Pararhizobium capsulatum DSM 1112: one gene and its partner. The protein of the gene in region 1 interacts with the protein of each later gene in a pairwise test. Links are inferred from orthologs where the notes say so. Each region holds a gene or a part of one and is shown on either strand. Other genes may lie near its edges.

What was found.
Region 2: the proteins of QO002_RS12825 (region 1) and QO002_RS18825 interact in binary tests that used the Escherichia coli proteins (3 or more experiments, as listed by UniProt). The link is inferred for Pararhizobium capsulatum DSM 1112 from one-to-one orthologs.

The regions. Positions count from the first base shown.
Region 1 is NZ_JAUSVF010000001.1:2,623,176-2,626,363, forward strand. Bases 95-2,901 are described here. They hold QO002_RS12825 (cysteine desulfurase family protein), read right to left. Parts: upstream 2,178-2,901; coding sequence 1,011-2,177; downstream 95-1,010. Other genes in these bases: sufB (Fe-S cluster assembly protein SufB), read right to left, coding at 95-870; QO002_RS12830 (alpha/beta hydrolase), read left to right, coding at 2,400-2,901. Also shown: more of sufB, read right to left, coding at 1-94; more of QO002_RS12830, read left to right, coding at 2,902-3,077. UniProt on the Escherichia coli protein: Master enzyme that delivers sulfur to a number of partners involved in Fe-S cluster assembly, tRNA modification or cofactor biosynthesis. Catalyzes the removal of elemental sulfur from cysteine to produce alanine.
Region 2 is NZ_JAUSVF010000001.1:3,907,358-3,910,737, forward strand. The notes cover bases 125-3,123. They hold QO002_RS18825 (sulfurtransferase TusA family protein), read left to right. Parts: upstream 125-1,505; coding sequence 1,506-1,742; downstream 1,743-3,123. Other genes in these bases: QO002_RS18820 (L,D-transpeptidase family protein), read left to right, coding at 125-1,506; QO002_RS18830 (CobW family GTP-binding protein), read right to left, coding at 1,756-2,892; QO002_RS18835 (D-alanyl-D-alanine carboxypeptidase family protein), read right to left, coding at 2,932-3,123. Also shown: more of QO002_RS18820, read left to right, coding at 28-124; more of QO002_RS18835, read right to left, coding at 3,124-3,380. UniProt on the Escherichia coli protein: Sulfur carrier protein involved in sulfur trafficking in the cell. Part of a sulfur-relay system required for 2-thiolation during synthesis of 2-thiouridine of the modified wobble base 5-methylaminomethyl-2-thiouridine (mnm(5)s(2)U) in tRNA.

The DNA of each region.
Region 1 (3,188 bases):
GCCGCCCCTGCCCTGCTTGTCGCCCGGATACCAGTTCTGGACGGTGGAATACTTGATCTCGGCATCGTCAAGCGCAACGAGTTCGACCACGGCGGCATGCAGCTGGTTTTCATCGCGCTGCGGTGCAGTGCAGCCTTCGAGGTAGGAGACGTAGGCGCCTTCTTCCGCGATGATCAGAGTGCGCTCGAACTGGCCGGTGTCCTTCTCGTTGATGCGAAAGTAGGTCGACAGTTCCATCGGGCAACGAACGCCCTTCGGCACGAACACGAAAGAGCCATCGGTGAAGACGGCCGAGTTGAGCGTTGCGTAATAGTTGTCCGTCGTCGGAACGACCGAGCCGAGGTACTTCTTGATGAGATCGGGATATTCGCGGATGGCTTCCGAGATCGACATGAAGATTACGCCGGCCTTCTTCAGCTCTTCCTTGAACGTCGTGACAACCGATACGGAGTCGAAGACAGCGTCGACGGCGATCTTCGAGGTCTTCACGCCGGCCAGCATTTCCTGCTCGCGCAACGGAATGCCAAGCTTTTCATAAACCTTCAGTAGTTCAGGATCGATTTCGTCGAGCGACTTCGGGCCGGTCTGGCCCTTTGGCGCGGCGTAGTAATAGATGTCGTTGAAATCGATCTTCGGATAATCGACGCGAGCCCATTTCGGTTCTTCCAGCGTCAACCAGCGACGATAGGCATCGAGACGCCATTCGAGCATCCATTCCGGCTCCTGCTTCTTCTCGGAGATGAAGCGGATGATATCCTCGGACAGACCCTTGGGAGCCTTGTCCATTTCAATCTTGGTCTCAAAACCATATTTGTACTGGTCCACATCGATCAGGGCGACCTGATCGATTGTTTCCTGCACAGCTGCCATGTCGTTCTCCAATCTTGCCGGATCCAAGGTCCGGCAGCTTGTCAATCCGATACGTTTTCGGCGTATCGCTTATGTAATGGCTAAAGGGCGATTTTCACCCCGTTTGCCAAGCGGAAAATTCCCTTTCCGCAACTTTCTCGTCATGCCGCAGCGCCCGAAAGCCGCCGCCGCCCCGAAATCTTCGAAAAGACCTCTACACATCTGTCGATATCCGTATCGGTCGTCGACGGACCGATGGAAAGACGCAGTGCGCCCTGCCCGGCATCATGCCCCATCGCCGTCAGCACATAGCTCTGCCCGACCTTGCCCGACGAGCAGGCGGAACCGGCCGAAAGGGCAATGCCTTCCAGGTCGAAAGCAATCTGCCCCGTCTCGGCCTTCAAGCCGGGAATCGTGAAGAAAGACGTGTTGCCGATACGTGCGCCGTCGCGACCATGGATCAACACATCAGGTGCCGCGGCCATCATCGCACTTTCCAACCGGTCGCGCTTAGCTGCAATCAATGTCATGCAGGCTTCGATATCCTTCGTCGCGATATCAGCCGCCGCGCCAAAGCCGGCGATGGCGACGGGATTTTCGGTTCCGGAGCGATGCCCCTTTTCCTGGCCGCCACCACGGATCAAGGCTGACGGCATGAGGATCTCGCCACGCGCGACAAGCGCACCGGCCCCCTTTGGTCCGCCGATTTTATGGGACGAAACCACCATGAAATCCGCGCCGATCTCCTCGATCGACAAGGAAACGCGACCTGCCGCCTGCACCGCATCGACGACAAGGATGCCACCAGCTTCCTTGACAAGCGCTGCCACGGTTTCCATCGGCTGCAGGATACCTGTCTCATTGTTGGCGAGCATGACCGCGACCATCGGAAGACCGCTCGCCCGATCATGGCCGGCGAGCACTGCCTTCAGCGCATCGAGATCGATCATGCCGGCTGGCGTGACTGGAACTTCTTCAACGTCCTGGCTGGCAAAACGCCCGCCCTCGCGAAAAGCCGGATGCTCGATCGCGGACACATAAAGCCGGCCGATCCTCAGCGGCGTCTTGCCCATGCGGAAATCAGGAGTGAGGACCAGATTGGCCGCTTCCGTCGCACCGCTGGTGAAGATCACGCTTGCAGCAGAAGCACCGCACAACGTAGCAACGGAGCGACGCGCGTTCTCGATCATCATCCGCATCCGCCGACCTTCGGCATGAACGGACGAAGCATTGCCGACCAGATCAAGCACGGACAAGCAGGCATCGCGCGCTTCGGTCAGAAGCGGCGCCGTCGCATTCCAGTCCATATAGATGCGCGCTTGCGTCATGATCCTTGCCAAACAGCGGCCTCAACCCATCTAAAGGCAAACGGCCGGTGCATTTTTCTTGAAATTTTCGCTTCGCTTGCCGTAAGAGACGACATCACCACGGAAGCCCGTGATCAGTTTTGAATGGTTCTAAACTGTGTTTTAGAAAAGCTGAGTGATTTCGTCAAGACAGTTCAGTGTCTGAATCGGTTTTTTAGGACCATACGCATACCCGGAGAAACAATGCCCGAAGTCATTTTCAACGGCCCCGCCGGTCGCCTTGAAGGCCGCTACCAGCCTTCCAAGCAGAAGAACGCACCGATCGCCATCGTCCTTCATCCGCACCCCCAGTTCGGCGGCACGATGAACAACCAGATCGTCTACCAGCTGTTCTACATGTTCCAGAAGCGCGGCTTCACGACGCTCCGCTTCAACTTCCGCTCCATCGGCCGCAGCCAGGGCGAGTTCGACCACGGCGCCGGTGAATTGTCCGATGCCGCCTCGGCTCTCGACTGGGTGCAAAGCATGCATCCGGATTCGAAGAGCTGCTGGGTCGCCGGTTATTCCTTCGGCGCCTGGATCGGCATGCAGCTTCTGATGCGCCGCCCGGAGATCGAAGGTTTCATGTCGATCGCGCCGCAGCCGAACACCTACGACTTCTCCTTCCTCGCCCCCTGCCCGTCCTCGGGCCTGATCATCAACGGAGATCTGGACAAGGTCGCGCCGGAGAAGGACGTCAATACGCTCGTTGAGAAGCTGAAGGCACAGAAGGGCATCCTGATCACCCACAAGACTTTGCCCGGCGCCAACCACTTCTTCAACGGCCAGGTCGATACGCTGATGGGCGAATGTGAAGATTATCTGGATCGCCGCCTCAACGGTGAACTGACGCCGGAACCGGCTGCCAAGCGCATCCGCTGATCCTTAAATCATGTCGCGCAAAAGTGTGCAGCGGTTTTGCATAACGACATGCGCAAAAACAAAGAGCTAAGGCGGGGGAAGCGAATGTGAAGGATCGCGACACACCTTAGC
Region 2 (3,380 bases), 1.3 Mb from region 1 along the record:
ACTGCAATTCATAATGGGCTCTTGCCAATGCGTCTGAGAAATCTCGTTATCATAGCTGCCGTCGCTGCCCTGCTTGCAGGCTGCACGAACGAGACGCTCGATGCATTTGATCAGGCCGACGTCGATATCAAGAGCGTCAAGAACAAGACAACATACGAGCTTTCCGGCAAAATCGTCGCCAATATGCGGGCGGCAAATATGCCGAAGAACTCTCCGGTCATGATCCGCATCTTCAAGGAAGAGGGCGCTCTCGAAATCTGGAAGGCGACCGCCGACAACCGTTTCGCGAAACTGCGTGAGTACAAGATCTGCGCCTGGTCCGGCAAGCTCGGCCCCAAGGTCAAGGAAGGCGACCGCCAGGCGCCGGAAGGCTTCTATCCCCTTGGCCCCGGCCAGATGAACCCGAATTCCAGCTATTATCTCGCCATCAACACCGGTTTCCCCAATCGCTACGACCAGGCGAATGGCCGCCATGGCACCGACCTGATGATCCATGGCGCCTGCTCGTCTTCCGGCTGCTATTCGATGACCGACGAGCAGATGCAGGAAATCTTCGCGCTCGCACGCGACGCCTACAAGGGCGGCCAGCAGACGATCCAGCTTCAGGCCCTGCCCTTCCGCATGACCGCGGAAAACATGGCCCGCCACAAGAACAGCCCGAACATCGAATTCTGGAACATGCTGAAGGTCGGCTACGACCAGTTCGAGATCACCAAGCGGCCGCCGGAAGTCAACATCTGCGAAAAGAAATACGTCTTCAACCAGCAGACTGACGGCAAGTTCAATCCAGCCAGCCAATGCCCGGCTATGTCGACGCCATCAACGATGCAGGTGGCGCTGGCGAGCTACAACAAGAAATACGACCAAGACTACACCAAGGCCCTGAAAAAATACGATGGCATGGTGTGGTACGAGCCGAGTGAAGCCGAACGCAAGGCCATTGTCGCCAAGCAGCGCGTCGGCAAGGAACTCGCCTATGCGCCGACCGGCACGTCGCTCGACGCCGGCAAGCTGATGAAGGCCGAGGAACTCGAAAAGCTCGAAGCAAAGCGCGCCGAACTCGCGGAAGCCAAGAAGGCGATCGAGATCCAGACGGCCGAGCTTGAAAAGAGCACCCGCGGCGGCAAGAACGTGCCGGTTCCGGTCGAAAACCCGATGCCGCGGCCAATCGAGCAGGCGTCTGCCGAAACGACGACGGCCAAGAAGAGCTTCTGGAGCCTGTTTGGCGCCAGGGACGTAGCGGAACCGCAACCAGCCCCCGCCTCGACATTGGTTGAAGGTGGACCGGATGCGGCTCAGCAGCCAGCCCAGCAGACCGCCTCCGTCCCCGCACAGCCTGAGAAGGCCGTGCAAACGTCGGCGACAGAAGCAAAGCCTGCCGCCGCAGCAGCGGCTGCCCCGCAGGCCGCACAGGCTGGCGACATAGCGGCAACCGATCAGGCTGTCATCGGACAGCCGGAAGAAGCCCCCAAGAAAAAGCCGTTCTGGAAGTTCTGGGGCAAGTGATGCCCGATACGGATGCCGTGGTTTATGACCTCAAGGGGCTGAAATGCCCCCTGCCGGTCCTGAAAACCCGCAAGCGCATGCGCACGCTCACCCCCGGCGCACTGATCGCGATCGAAACCACTGATCCGCTGGCGGTCATTGACGTCCCGCACTTCTGCAACGAGGACGGCCACACGCTGGAGCAGACAGATGCCGTGACCGGCGGCCACCGCTTCCTCATCCGCAAGAAGGCGTAGCGAGCCCGGACAGTTACATCTTCAAACCGGGAACCGCGAGCGGATTGTCTTCCAGCGCCTGACGATCAGCCCGGTCGATGGAGGGGCGGCCGGTGAAGGCATTGAAGAGATCACGCACAAAAGCCTCTTCCAAACCCTTGGTGATGATCACCATGCGGGTGCGCCGGTCATTCGGATCGGGCCAGGCGGCCAGCCGCTGCGGCGGATGGAAGACACTCTGGACACCGTGGAGGATCAGCGGTCGCTCCGGCCGGTCGGACATCGCAACGACGGCCTTCATGCGCAGGAGCTTTTCACCATGCGCCGAGCGCAGCAGATCAATGAACATGTCCAGCGCCATCGGATCGATCGGCCGGTCATGGACGATGCTGAAGGAACGGATATCCGAACCGTGACGGTTCTCGTCATGATGGTGGTGATGATCGTGTCCATCATGATCGTGGCCGCAATGATCGTGGCCAGCATGATCGTGGCGGGCTTCGTCCTGCAGCCAGCGGCCGACATCGGCAATCTTCGTCGTGGGATCATAGAGGCCGCAGTTGAAAAGCTCGGCCTTGCCGGCGAAGGGCGTGTCGCCGTCAATCAACTGGGCGCGGGGATTGAGCGCCAATAAGCGTGCCTTCAGGGCTTCAATGGCTTCAGCCGAGGCGAGCGTGGCTTTCGACAGCACCAGCCGGTCCGCCATCGCCACCTGCTTGGCGGCCTCTTCGTGATTGTCGAGCGTCGAGACGCCATTGACCGCATCGACGACGGTCACAACGCCGTCCAACTGGTAGCTCTGCGCCAGGATGGGATTGCCGATGACCGATTGCAACACCGGCGCCGGATCGGCAAGGCCGGTTGTTTCGATGACGACGCGCTTCAGCGGCCGGATGCGGCCCGTCTGCATGCGGTCCATCAGATCCGCGAGCGTATCAACGAGCTCGCCACGGACGGTACAGCAGACGCAGCCATCGGCAAGCTCGATGATACCATCGCTGGAGGCTTCGACCAGCAGATGATCGAGCGAGACATCGCCGAACTCATTGATGATGACGGCCGTATCGGAAAGATCCGGATCCTTCAGCAGCCGGTTGAGCAGCGTTGTTTTGCCGGCACCGAGAAAACCGGTCAGGATCGATACCGGCACCGCGTTCGAAGATGCAGTCATGAAATGTCCGATCGGATAAGGCGACGCCCGAAGCTGCTTTTAGAAAGTCGGCCGCGGAACCGGGATCGGCACGTTGGCTGCATCCCCCTGCCCGCCGGCCACCTGGCCCTTGGTGTCAGTGGAGCCGCTGCCCGGCAGCAGTTCGGCCGAAACCAGCCGCAGGGGCCGGTCGATCTGGTGGATGAAGGGCGACAACAGCTTCTGGCGACCCGCCTCGTCGCGACCTTCGCTGCGAACCTTGGCGGCATGGGCCGAGCAGATTTCCTTGCTGACATCCGCAACCGTATCGCGGGTCTCGCCATAAGGCGCAATCTCGCCGAGGCCCGGCTTGCTGGCGCTGCTTTCGGTGAGCGCCATCTGCAACAGGCGTGCGGATTCATCGGCACGGCCACCGAGGCTGTCGGCACCCAGCACCACCGAGACGACGCTGCGGCCATTGCGGGTCGCGGATGAAACCTGGTTGAAGCCGGAAGCGCAGATGAAGCCGG